One region of the Exiguobacterium sp. s35 genome, then DNA from elsewhere that is predicted to be linked to it. Evidence: predicted binding sites of a transcription regulator. Region 1 holds the regulator's gene; each other region holds the start of a gene.
What was found. Region 1 encodes Rex, which represses fermentation and respiration genes when NADH is low (regulators of the CRP and FNR family bind a similar motif). Its sites were predicted from a motif close to TTGTGAAATATTTCACAA; they were not measured.
Positions count from the first base shown of each region.

Region 2: the regulator Rex is predicted to act here: its motif matches at 1,798-1,815, upstream of pflB (formate C-acetyltransferase).
Region 3: the regulator Rex is predicted to act here: its motif matches at 1,817-1,834, upstream of KNO75_RS05385 (L-lactate dehydrogenase).
Region 4: the regulator Rex is predicted to act here: its motif matches at 1,480-1,497, upstream of KNO75_RS11360 (DoxX family membrane protein).

Region 1 covers NZ_JACSKI010000004.1:11,174-14,349, forward strand. Annotated here, with positions in the region: gene KNO75_RS13215 (ABC-F family ATP-binding cassette domain-containing protein) at 1-1,080, opposite strand, end outside; gene KNO75_RS13220 (redox-sensing transcriptional repressor Rex) at 1,231-1,887, shown strand; gene tatA (twin-arginine translocase TatA/TatE family subunit) at 1,887-2,105, shown strand; gene tatC (twin-arginine translocase subunit TatC) at 2,109-2,897, shown strand; gene KNO75_RS13235 (FAD-dependent oxidoreductase) at 3,120-3,176, shown strand, end outside.
Region 2 covers NZ_JACSKI010000003.1:132,185-135,360, reverse strand. Annotated here, with positions in the region: gene pflB (formate C-acetyltransferase) at 1-1,710, opposite strand, end outside; gene KNO75_RS12715 (hypothetical protein) at 2,072-2,494, shown strand; gene KNO75_RS12710 (DEAD/DEAH box helicase) at 2,548-3,176, shown strand, end outside.
Region 3 covers NZ_JACSKI010000001.1:1,027,501-1,030,676, forward strand. Annotated here, with positions in the region: gene KNO75_RS05380 (rhomboid family intramembrane serine protease) at 1-617, opposite strand, end outside; gene KNO75_RS05385 (L-lactate dehydrogenase) at 742-1,698, opposite strand; gene KNO75_RS05390 (DUF92 domain-containing protein) at 1,868-2,638, opposite strand; gene KNO75_RS05395 (5-formyltetrahydrofolate cyclo-ligase) at 2,617-3,171, opposite strand.
Region 4 covers NZ_JACSKI010000002.1:186,477-189,652, forward strand. Annotated here, with positions in the region: gene KNO75_RS11345 (glycoside hydrolase family 55 protein) at 1-364, opposite strand, end outside; gene KNO75_RS11350 (cold-shock protein) at 626-826, shown strand; gene KNO75_RS11355 (pyridoxamine 5'-phosphate oxidase family protein) at 944-1,357, shown strand; gene KNO75_RS11360 (DoxX family membrane protein) at 1,536-2,042, shown strand; gene KNO75_RS11365 (DUF3817 domain-containing protein) at 2,123-2,419, shown strand; gene KNO75_RS11370 (MFS transporter) at 2,441-3,176, opposite strand, start outside.

The DNA.
Region 1 (3,176 bases):
GAGGGCGACCGATTCACCGCGTTGTAGCTGGAAGCGAAGATGTTGGGCGATTGCGTCCTCATATCCGATGGCGAGGTCACTCGCGCTCAATACATCGTTTCCGCTTTGGCGTTTGATGGAGAAGGAGAGGACGGCACTGCGCTCGTCACCATCTGGAGCATCGAGGCGGTCGACTTTCTCGAGACGCTTCCGCACGCTTTGCGCACGTTTCGTCGTCGTCGCTCGGGCGATGTTTCGCTGAATGAAGTCCTGCATCTTGGCAATCTCTTCTTGCTGCGACTCAAACTGCTTCTTTTCTTGTTCGTAGAGGGCGGCCTTCTGTTCAAGATACTTTGTATAGTTCCCGACGAAGCGACGACTGCGGTGACGCGACAGCTCGTAGACGACCGAGACGACACGGTCGAGGAAGTACCGGTCGTGGGAGACGATGAGGACGGCACCTTTATAGCCGCTCAAGTACTTCTCAAGCCAGGCAAGCGTCTCGATGTCCAAATGGTTCGTCGGCTCGTCCAAGATGAGTAGGTCGGGACTTTGAAGGAGCATCTTCGCCAAGGCGAGGCGTGTCCGTTGTCCACCGGAGAGTGTGTCGATGCGACGCTCGAAATCGTCCGGATAGAAACGCATTCCGTGGAGGACCGAGCGGATCGTTGCTTCATATTGATATCCGCCACGTTCTTTGAACGTATGCTGCTCTTCATCATAAGAAGAGAGGAGACGTTCGTACGCCGCAGCGTCATTTAAAATCCGTTCCGAGCCCATATCTGCTTCCATGCGACGGAGCGTCTTTTCTTGCTCGATTAAGCCCGTGAAGACGGTGAGCATCTCGTTCCAAATGGTCTCATCGGATTCTAGCCCTGAGTCTTGGGCGAGATAGCCGATCGTGACGTCTTTCGGCTTCATGATGTCCCCAGAGTCATAGTTATATTCACCAGCGATGACCTTCAAAAGCGTCGACTTACCGGCCCCGTTACGACCGACGAGGGCGACGCGTTCGCCTTCTTGGATTTCGAGTTTTACGTTTTCTAAAATCGGCTCAACGCCGAAGGATTTGGATAAGTTATTGACTTGCAGTAGGATCAAGTGAAAAAACCCCTTTCTCTCTATTTAGTATACTGTATTTTTCAGCGATTTTAGGTATATTCGTTGAGTGGTCATGTGAATTCGTTTACAATCAAGGTGTATGAAATTCAGATTCGTTTGTAACGTGTCGTAAAAAGGAGGCTCTTTCCGTTGAGTCAAAACGAACCAAAGATTCCACAAGCGACAGCCAAACGGTTGCCACTATACTATCGATTTATTCAAAGCCTGCATGCGTCAGGGAAACAACGTGTCTCTTCAGCAGAACTGAGTGAGGCGGTCAAGGTCGATTCGGCTACGATTCGCCGTGATTTCTCGTACTTCGGTGCGCTCGGTAAAAAGGGATATGGCTATAACGTGCAGTATCTGTTAGACTTTTTCCGAAAGACACTGAATCAGGACGAGATTACGAATGTCGCCTTGGTCGGGGTCGGTCACCTTGGGACGGCATTCGTCAACTATAACTTCCTTAAAAACAATAACACACATATCGTCGTCGGGTTCGACGCAGACGAGACAAAAGTCGGCACGACGATGTCAGGCGTCCCAATTCATCACGTCGATGAGATGGAACAGATTATGGAGCAAAACAAGATTGACGTCGCGATTTTGACGGTACCTTCTGCCTATGCGCAGTCCGTCGCAGACGACTTGGTGCGTTTCGGCATCAAGGGCATCTTGAACTTCACACCGGCACGACTTACCGTACCGGACACGGTTCGCGTTCATCACATCGATTTGTCGATTGAGCTGCAGTCACTCATTTACTTTATGCAACACTATCCAACCGCTGAGGGGGTCCATCAATAATGGAATTACTAGCATCATCACTCGTCGTCGGAATTCCGGGTGGGGCGAGTCTATTCATCATCGCCATCATCGCGCTCATCATCTTCGGACCAAAGAAATTACCGGAGTTTGGTCGCGCGGCCGGACAAACGCTTCGTGAGTTCAAAAATGCAACGAACGGCATGATGAACGAGCACGACGAGAACGACAAGAAAGCTATCGAAAAGAAAGAGCAGTAAGCCATGAATCATCAACCTGATCAAGAGCGGGAACTTACCGATCACTTGACAGAGCTGCGAAGACGACTGATGCTATCTGCATTTGTCGTCTTTGCCTTCTTTTTGATGGCTTTGCCGAGTGTCAAATATGTACTCGCCTACTTGCAAGAAGATCTCGTCGAACGCGGGCTCGAACTGAACGCCTTTGGGGTCGCGGACCCGCTGATGATTTACTTGAACTTGGCGCTCATCATCGGCCTGATTGCGGCGAGCCCATTCCTACTGTATCAAGTGTGGGCGTTTGTCGCACCCGGTCTGCATCCGAATGAACGGAAAGGCACGCTTGCCTACATCCCGATCATCTTTGGATTGTTCTTGATCGGTCTTGCGTTCGCCTACTACTGGTTGTTCCCGCTCGTCCTCGATATCTCGACGGACCTCGGGCAAGACCTCGGACTCGAACAAATCATCGGAGCCAACAATTACTTCACGTTCTTGTTGCAACTGACGATCCCGTTCGGTCTATTGTTCCAATTGCCGGTCGTGACGATGTTCTTGACCCGGATTGGTGTCGTGACACCATACTTCTTATCGAAGATTCGTAAGTATGCGTACTTCGCGCTATTCGTAGTCGCGGCATTCATCACACCGCCGGATTTGACATCGCACCTTATGGTATCGTTGCCACTCTTCTTCCTATATGAAATCAGTTTATCGATTTCACGCGTCGCCTACAAAGGAGTGCTACGTCGGGAGAAAGAAGCGATGGTGCAAGAACAGATGGATTTAATGAAACAGATGAATGAGAAATAAGCATCGTTCCGTAAATGGGACGATGCTTTTTTATGTGCACTACACTATAGTTCAATTGGAAGTTCATACTGTTCAAATTTTAGACACTTTTACGTGAAATAGTGAGCATAGTCATTGAATCCTATATTGTGAAATAGTACACTAAGGTCAAGAAGTAAATGTGATGTTTATCACAATGTGAAAAGAAACGTACTGTCTAACATAAAAGGAGAGACGACTCATATGAAAATCGCAGTCATCGGATGTACACACGCAGGAACAGCAGCTGTCAAAGGGTTA
Region 2 (3,176 bases), on a different contig from region 1:
GACGGCGATTGCGTCGACACGGTCGTCATTGTTACCGAATTTCGGGAAATCGCCTTCTGTTTCGAAATCAACGATGATTCCTTCTTCATTACGGACCGGTTTGACGCTTGCGTATTTGATTGCTGAAAGACTATCTGCCGTTACAGAGAGACCGGCAATCCCACAAGCCATCGTCCGTAAGATTTCTGGATCGTGAAGTGCCATTTCGATACGTTCGTACGCATATTTGTCATGCATGAAGTGAATGACGTTGAGCGTATTCACGTATAGTTCTGCCAACCAGTCGAGTGTACGGTCAAAGTCGGCATATACTTTTTCGTACGTGAGCACATCTTCTGCATTCATCTCCCAAGCAGGAGCGATTTGAGCACCGCTCTTCTCGTCACGTCCGCCATTCATGCTATAAAGAAGGGCTTTTGCCATGTTTGCACGCGCACCGAAGAATTGCATCTGTTTTCCGATCTTCATCGGTGACACACAACATGCGATACCATAGTCGTCACCGAATTGTGGCATCATCAAGTCATCGTTCTCATATTGAATCGCCGATGTTTCAATCGACATTTTCGCACAGTATTGTTTGAAGCCTTCTGGTAGCTTCGTCGACCAGAGAACGGTCAAGTTCGGCTCTGGAGCAGGACCGAGGTTCGTGAGTGAATGTAAGAATCGGAACGAGCTCTTCGTGACGTTCGAGCGACCATCTTCACTCATCCCACCGATTGACTCCGTTACCCAAGTCGGGTCACCTGAGAACAGTTCGTTATAGTCTGGTGTCCGTAAGAATTTGACGATCCGAAGCTTCATGATGAAGTGATCTACGATTTCCTGAACGTCCGATTCTGTTAAACGACCAGCTTCAAGGTCACGTTCAGCGTACACATCAAGGAATGTCGAGACGCGTCCGAGTGACATCGCGGCACCGTTTTGCTCTTTGATTGCAGCAAGGTATGCCAAGTACACCCATTGATACGCTTCTTGCGTGTTTTCAGCAGGGCGACCGAGGTCAAATCCATAAGCTGCCCCAAGTTGTTTAAGTTCTTGAAGCGCACGCAGTTGTTCCGATAGTTCTTCCCGGTCACGGATGTCTGATTCAGATAAGAATCCACCCCGTTTCGCCAAGTCTTTTTTGCGTTCTGCCATCAAGAAATCAATTCCGTAGAGCGCGACGCGGCGATAGTCACCGATAATGCGTCCACGACCGTACGCATCCGGAAGACCTGTGATGATCCCTGATTTACGAGCGGCCCGCATTTCAGGCGTGTAGGCATCGAAGACACCTTGGTTATGTGTTTTACGAATCTCTGAGTAAATTTTTGTGATTTCTTCATCTGGCTCGAAACCATATGATTCTAGTGCGGCATCCACCATGCGAATCCCGCCATTCGGGTGAATCGAACGTTTGAACGGCTCATCCGTCTGAACGCCAACGACTTTCTCTAATTCTTTGTTTAAGTAACCTGGTCCATGCGACACGATTGTCGATGGTGTGTGTTGATCGACGTCCCAAACGCCTCCGCGTTCACGCTCTTCTTTTGTCAGTTCCATCACACGGTTCCAAAGAACGTTTGTCGCTTCTGTCGGACCTGCTAAAAACGTATCGTTCCCTGTGTATTCATGACGGTTCAAACGGATAAACTCACTGACATTGACTTCATTCGTCCACTGACCAGGGACAAAACCTGACCATGCAGATTTGATTTCGGTTGCCATGTTGATTCACTCCTCATTCTCGAAAGTAACTGCGTGTTATCTATACTGTGAGTGTACGTGAAAACGTGAACAATATGTTTTACAGTCTTGTGAAACTTGTAACAATCTTATGAACGTGATGACATAGCCGTTTTTGAAAGCGTTTTACAAACTGTTATATTCGATTAATTATATAGTTTGAAACAGCTGAATCCCATTTCATTAGGGTCGAACTATGATCTGTACTAATTTGATTGTTCTGTGACGAACTATACAGTTTTTGGGGTGATAAATCTCACATCACTCGGTTAGAACTTGAATTTTTGTGTCGTATCAGACACAATGAAGGCAGAACATTGTATAAGAGGAAGGGGTTCTACTCATGACGTACGAACCATTAACACCAAGCCACGCCTTTCAAGTCGGCGATCGCATCTCACTAAAGGTCGACGAAGCCGGTGAAAAGCGTGATGGATTTATCACAGAATTTGAAGATGGAGGGTTTTGGATTCGCTTTGACGATGACATCGAGAACGAAGATTTTATCGATTATCGCGACCAATTACTCGCCGGACTTTTGTCGCGTCCAATCCATGTCATCACGACACATCCGGAACTGAAACCGTTCGAGAAAATGACGTCCGAGTTACAGTATCGCGTTTATCAAGGATTCACGATTGAGAAAGTTGAATTGACAGCAGAAGGCGCGGATGCCCACATCCAACTCATCGAAGACGGTCAAACGTATACACAGACGTTACGTTCTTCAATGGAAGATGGCCAGGAGCATGTTCGCTATATTTGACGAGGGAGCGCTTTCGCTTCCTTTGTTTTTGCCTAAAGATAAGGAGACCTATTATGAATTTTACAAAACCTTTTATTAACGAGACGTGGGAACGGATGGGCTTTAACGAGCCGATGCCGGTCCAAAAAGAAGCGTTTCCCCTACTATTAGATGGAAAAGATGTGACAATCGAGGCACCGACCGGAACGGGTAAAACACTCGCTTACCTGCTCCCAGCGATTGAAAAAATCGATCCATCGAACGACCGAATCCAAGTTGTCGTTGTCGCTCCAACTCGTGAACTTGTTATGCAGATCCAACAGGTCGCACAACGTTTCACCGAAAAAGGCGATGTTCGCATCGGCTCGTTCATTGGCGGTGTCGAATTGAAACGTCAAATCGATCGAATCAAGAAAAAGCCGCATTTAATCGTCGGGACACCGGGACGTCTCGTCGAATTGATTGACAAGAAAAAGCTGAAGCTCCATGAGACACATACCGTCATTTTAGACGAAGCCGACCAAATCATCGATAGCGGTTTGACAGAAGCGGCAGAACGCATCATCAAGCATACTGCGCATGAGCGTCAACTTGCACTCGTCTCAGCAACACTCACCGATTCACTCAAAGAGTGGTCGGCACCGTTCATGAACGAGCCGGCACATATCAAAATCGAACGTGCTGTCAGCGATCAAGTGACATA
Region 3 (3,176 bases), on a different contig from region 1:
ATATTGATGGCAAAATGGAACCATCCGATATGCAGAAACATTGGCGTAATTAACCGCCACCATTCCCCTTCTTCGATGAGCGGGTTCACTTTCGCACCAAATGCGATCAACGTATTCGGGTCGAATGTCGAACCGACTGATTCAGCTAGCCACATGACTAAAAAGGTGATGAACATTAATCCGTACACTATTTGCGGTTTACCAAAGGAGAATCGTTTCTTTAACTCCGCTTTCTTCTTTCGATCCATTGCGACCGCGAGCAATCGAAAACGGTCGTCCTCCATCGTAGGTGTACAAATCGAGCGAGATAATGTCACTCTCGCCGGAATTGGGAACGTCATGGAGTCGACTCGCTCTTCATCAACGAGACGGTCGCCATATATGTGAATCGTCAAACGCTTTCGTCCAATACGAGATAGACGAAAAGCGCTCAAGATTGCGTTAATGTCAGTACCGACATGATTCGCCCATGCTTTTTCAGTTTGAACGTATAAGTCATAGCGATCACCTGCTTTTGTATCAAACAAGATGACTGCACGAGACGGCTCTAATATCCCTTCAATCCGCCCACCGTTCTCGATCGCTTGATAAATGCCTTCCCAGAAGCAAGTCGCCAACAAAACCCCTCCTCTCTCATTCTATTGTAAATCACGTTGTACCTCACGACAAAGTCACGGCTTGCCCAAAACGTACAAAAAAAACCCACAACCTTTAAGGCTGCAGGTCATTCAAATACGACAATTACAAGACAGGCTCCATCGTTTTCATGAGAACGTTAGCTGAATGTTGCATTTTTTGATGTTCTTCTTCTGACAACTCAATCTCAACGACTTCTCGCACGCCCTGACGGTTAATGATGGCTGGTACCCCGATATGAATATCGTGTAAACCGTATTCCCCATCAAGGTGAGCACCGACTGTCAGCAATGTGTTCTCGTTACGAAGGACCGCTTTGACCAGACGGAGTAATCCGAGGCCGATGGCATAGTATGTCGCACCTTTACGTTCGATGATGTGATAAGCCGCATCACGTACGTTCACATAAATGTCTTCAAGGTCTTGCCAGTTATATTCATCATGCTCTTCAAGCAACTGCTCAACAGACTTTCCGTAAATACGAGCATTGCTCCAAGCAGCAAACTCGGTGTCACCGTGCTCACCCATGATGTAAGCATGACAGTTACGTGGGTCGACATTGAAATAGTCGCCAAGCATATAACGTAAACGAGACGTGTCGAGTACGGTACCTGAGCCGAAGACGCGATGTTTAGGAAGTCCTGAATACTTCCATGCCAAATGCGTCATAATGTCGACAGGGTTTGAGGCGATAATGATAATGCCATCAAAACCAGAATCCATAATATCTGAAATCATCGACTTCATGATCTTCGCATTTTTCTCGACAAGGTCAAGACGAGTTTCCCCTGGACGTTGCGGTGCACCTGCAGTAATGACGACGATGTCTGCTACACCACAGTCTGCATAATCTCCTGCCCACACACGCATCGGTGAAGAAGCGAACGAGACGCCGTGGTTTAAGTCCATCGCTTCTCCTTCTGCTTTTGCCTTGTTGATGTCAATGATGACGAGTTCTTCACAAAGGCTTGCTGTCGTTAACTGGTACGCGAAACTCGCTCCAACTGCCCCTGCCCCTACGAGTGCGACGCGCGTTACTTTAGCATGATTTAATGTTTCCATATTGATTCTCCACCCTTCGATCAATCTGTTTCATGTTTTTGTTATCTCTGTTACAACAAGATTGTAACATCATTCACAAACCCTAACTACAGTGGAAACCGTTTTCACTTTGGCGATATTGTGACAACTTTCACATTCATTTGAAACATCTTCATTTTCTGTACTACCCTCATCCGAACACCAAAAAACAAATAGACGTCGCTCCAAGAACGGATAAAAAATTGACTGCATCATTCCCTAGCACACGCCATCCTGACACATACGTTGTAGGAACTTGATGATGAACTTTCTTTTCCGTCAGCTTTCCACAAACCGTACAGCGAAACTTCCGTTGAACAGTCGCCCCGAGCAATGTATCGATGACGCTCCCGCTCAGTCCGATTCCCCAAAGCGTCAACAGTAATGCCATATCCAATTCGACAAACAGAAGAGAAGAACAGACGATCACGAATGCCCCTAAAATCGACATGACTGTCCCAAACGTTGAGACAGCACCGCTCGTTCCCGGCTCAACTTCTCTAAAAGTGAACATGAAACGCGGTTTACGTTTTGCGAGGACACCGAATTCAGACCCCCATGTGTCACTCGTCGCTGCCGCAATAGACACGATGTACATATAAAGGTAGACGAGATTATCTGTCAGTAAGTAACCGAGGGCACAAAGAATCCCTACCCCACCGTTTGCTAACACTTGAATGGCGTCGCGTGCTCCCGTTTTTTCGACAATCTCATCTACATTTTGCTTATCGCGAGATCGATATTTCGATGCAAGAGAAGACGTCGAGAAAAACACACCGAGTAAATAGAGGCCGAACCAACCAAACGATAACCCGATCAACACCCCTGTCACTATAGTCAAGATGGCTCCCGAGAGCGTCAAAGAGCGCAACCGATACCCGAGAAAGGCGACGATACAAGTTACAACAAAAATGGCGAACATTGAATCATCTCCTTTTCTGTCACAATCCACTGAACAGGTAGATCATGTGGTTCCGTCGGTACTTGATCGACAAGTTGAACCGAGTAAGCCAATGAAACCGTCTCCCCTTCATATGTACGTAAAAAACGGTCATAGTATCCTCCGCCCCAACCGATTCGATATCCTGAACGGTCAAATACTCTTCCCGGCACAAGACAGAGGTCGATGGTTTTCGTTGTTGGCGGGGTCGTCGGCTCCAAAATATTCATGACGCCCGTCTCAAGGTCATCTACCGAATGAATAATATGAAACGTTAACCCCTGCTCCGTTACTTTCGGGACGCACACCGTTTTTCCTGCTTCAAACGCCTCATGAATGATTGGCGACGTATCGATTTCAAGCGGTAGTGACGATGTCACAGCAACCGTCTGGCTTTCTTTCCATATCTCTGTTGCGAACAACCGATGATGGATGACTTGATCCACTTGTTGTCGATTGTTCATTTGTTTAATGTATTGATGGACAGTTCGTCTTAACGCTGCTTTGTCTTCCACAACGC
Region 4 (3,176 bases), on a different contig from region 1:
TGGAACGGAGGGCGAGACGAAAGGCGAGGGTACAATCCGTTTTACCATCTCCGACGGCCCCATAGTCCGTCACGTCGACGCGTTGTTTCGTGACCTGTATCAGATTCAAATATTCCGCATCGAGTCGCCGCATCCAAACAGGACGAACGATTCCATCGATTTGTTCGAGCGGAAGTGATGTTTGGACAGGAGCAATGCGTTCCGTCAATGGAATTCGGCAAGGTATGGACAGTTGTTGCGCTGAGTAAGACTTTTCGCGTGTCGCTCGGTGCCACTCGAGTGATTGATGAATCAGGTCTTCAGACCAATCCGAATAAGAAGCGATCATCGAGGCGATTGATTGTTGCTCTCTTGCGTTTTTCATAATAGATCCTCCTAGCATCATCTTCTCTAGCATGTACCCGTTTCACCTTGTTTTTTAGCAATCAGAAGTATTTACTAGACAGAAGCATCTAGTCGTGTTATATTCAATATGTGCTTAATTAAGAATAGCTGGAATCATAATTCACAAGTGCTTGGGATTATTTTTCATTAGATAATCCAGAGGCTTGTATTTTTTTTGGTCAAGTTTTTTCTAGTAAGGCACTACTATAACGCATAGCGTTTATTTCAGGAGGGTTCATTCATGAACACAGGTAAAGTAAAATGGTTTAACTCAGAAAAAGGTTACGGCTTCATCGAAATGGAAGGCGGAGACGACGTATTCGTACACTTCTCAGCAATCCAAGGCGACGGCTTCAAGACACTTGAAGAAGGCCAAGAAGTAACTTTCGAAATCACAGACGGAGCTCGTGGACCACAAGCTTCTAACGTTGAAAAAATCTAATCTTCCTTTCTAAGGAATATGATACCTGCTCGCATCGGCGAGCAGGTTTTTTTGTGTTTAATCGTGTAGTTTGAGGGAACAGTATACGAGCGACAAATCATGAAGGAGGAATTTGGAATGAGTGCAAAAGAAACAGCTTTGAAGATCCTAGATTCAAGTGATGTAGGGACGATGGCGACCGTATATAAGGTGAAGCCCCATAGTCGATACATGACATTTTTCCATGATGATTTCACGCTCTATACAGCAACCTCGAATGATACAGATAAGGTAGAGGAATTAGAGAAGAATCCATATACGCATATTTTGATTGGTTATGATGGAGATGGAGTGGGAGACACCTACTTAGAAATCTTAGGTAAAGCGACTGTGTCAGACGATGAATCGATGAAAGAAAAAGTGTGGAACGACAAACTCGAGGGCTGGTTTGATGGTCCGGACGATCCGAAATTGGTCATTCTCAAAATCGAACCAGAATCGATGCGTGTGATGAACAAAAAAGGGCAGCCACCTCAAGAAGTAACATTGTAAACTTCTCAAAGACGCCTCGAGTAGGCGTCTTTTTGCTGGATGTGAATAGAGTGTGACGTACATATGGACGAATCATGAACAAAGCAAAATACATATGTGAAATAGTGAACATAGGTGTTATATTGTGAATGTAATCACATTATTCATTTATTCAACTTCTTGAAAGGGAGGAATCATCATGTTCACGAAATTTTGGCAAAATCATAACATCGCTACGGCAATCTTGACGGTGTTACGTGTATGGCTCGGTTATCATTGGTTAACAGCAGGTTGGGGTAAAATCACAGGTGGCTTTGGAACGGAAGGTTTCTTAAACAACGCGGTGACGCTCGCGACTGGAGAGCATCCAGCCGTCGCGGGATGGTGGGCTGCATTCTTAGAAAACTTTGCGATTCCGAACGCCGGATTATTCGATGTCCTTATTCCTTATGGTGAATTTTTGGTCGGGTTAGGGTTATTGCTCGGTGCACTCACACGTAGCGCGGCGTTCTTCGGTCTTGTCATGAACATGGCGTTCTTGCTCTCAGGGACGGTCAGTACGAACCCGACGATGTTGATCGTATCTGTATTGATTTTGGTTGCTGGACATAACGCAGGAAAAATCGGAGTCGATGGCTTGTTCCTTCGCAACTTCGTCGAAACAAAAGTATTGCATCGTTCACCAAATCGTCAAATAGCCTCGTAACTTTTATGCACTCTCCTGTGACAAACCTCTCATGTTTCGGCTACGATAGATATAGCCTACAGAGATAAAGGAGAACGCATATGACTACGACTCATTTTAAATGGCTTGGCTACACAGAAGGTGTGTCCTTCTTGTTGTTACTGTTCATCGCGATGCCACTGAAATATATGGCGGGTATTCCACTCGCGGTCAGCATCGTCGGCGCTGCACATGGTTTCTTGTTTGTTGCCTACGTGCTCGCAGCCGTTTACATGGCATGGCGCTTCCGTTGGGGCTTCAAAGTTCTGACGCTTGCCGTCATGGCATCGGTCATCCCATTCGGACCATTTTTATTAGAAAAACGGGTACTCCCGTCAACAGAGAAGACATCGAACTGATTCGTTCGATGTCTTTTTTCGTTACGAGATGCGTTCGATCGACTGGACTTCTGCTCGTTCTGCTTGGATATCGTGACGGATGCGATGCATGGAAATCAAAGTGAGACTAAGCAAACAAATCATACAGATGGTGTAGAGAAGAGCGACTGGAATTAAATCGCTTAAAAACCCGAAAAGAATGAACCCAAGTGGTGTGATTCCCATTGCAAGTGACTCGAGGACTCCCATTACACGACCTAGATAATTGGGATCTGTGTTCGTTTGTAAATACATCTGAATCGGAATATTGGCTCGAATAACGAAGAGGCCACTCAATAAAGCGAAAAATGAAAAGAATAAGATAGCGGGCAATACGTTGAATGTAAAGTAAAGTGGGATGGCTGGACCGATAAAAAGTAAGCTTAAAGCAATTAAGGCACTTCTCATCGTTGAAAGTCGGTACTTAATTTTGAAGAATGGTAATGCATGTAGTAATGAAGCGACTAAAAACCCAATGGCGAACATACTTTCTAAAAATCCGAACTGAAGAGGTGATACCCCGATTTCTTGTAAGGCAGCAATAGGGAATAAGACTTCGGATGCGACAAAAAAGAAATTAAGAAAAGTAGCGAGGAGCGCAATGGTCCATAAAACACGCTGTTTTTTAAGATATTGAAACCCGGATTGTACTTCTTTCCAAGTCGACTGAGACGTTTCTTGAATATCGCGGGTTTGAAATTTAAGTTGAGTGGCGACTAATCCTGCGATGAAAAATAAT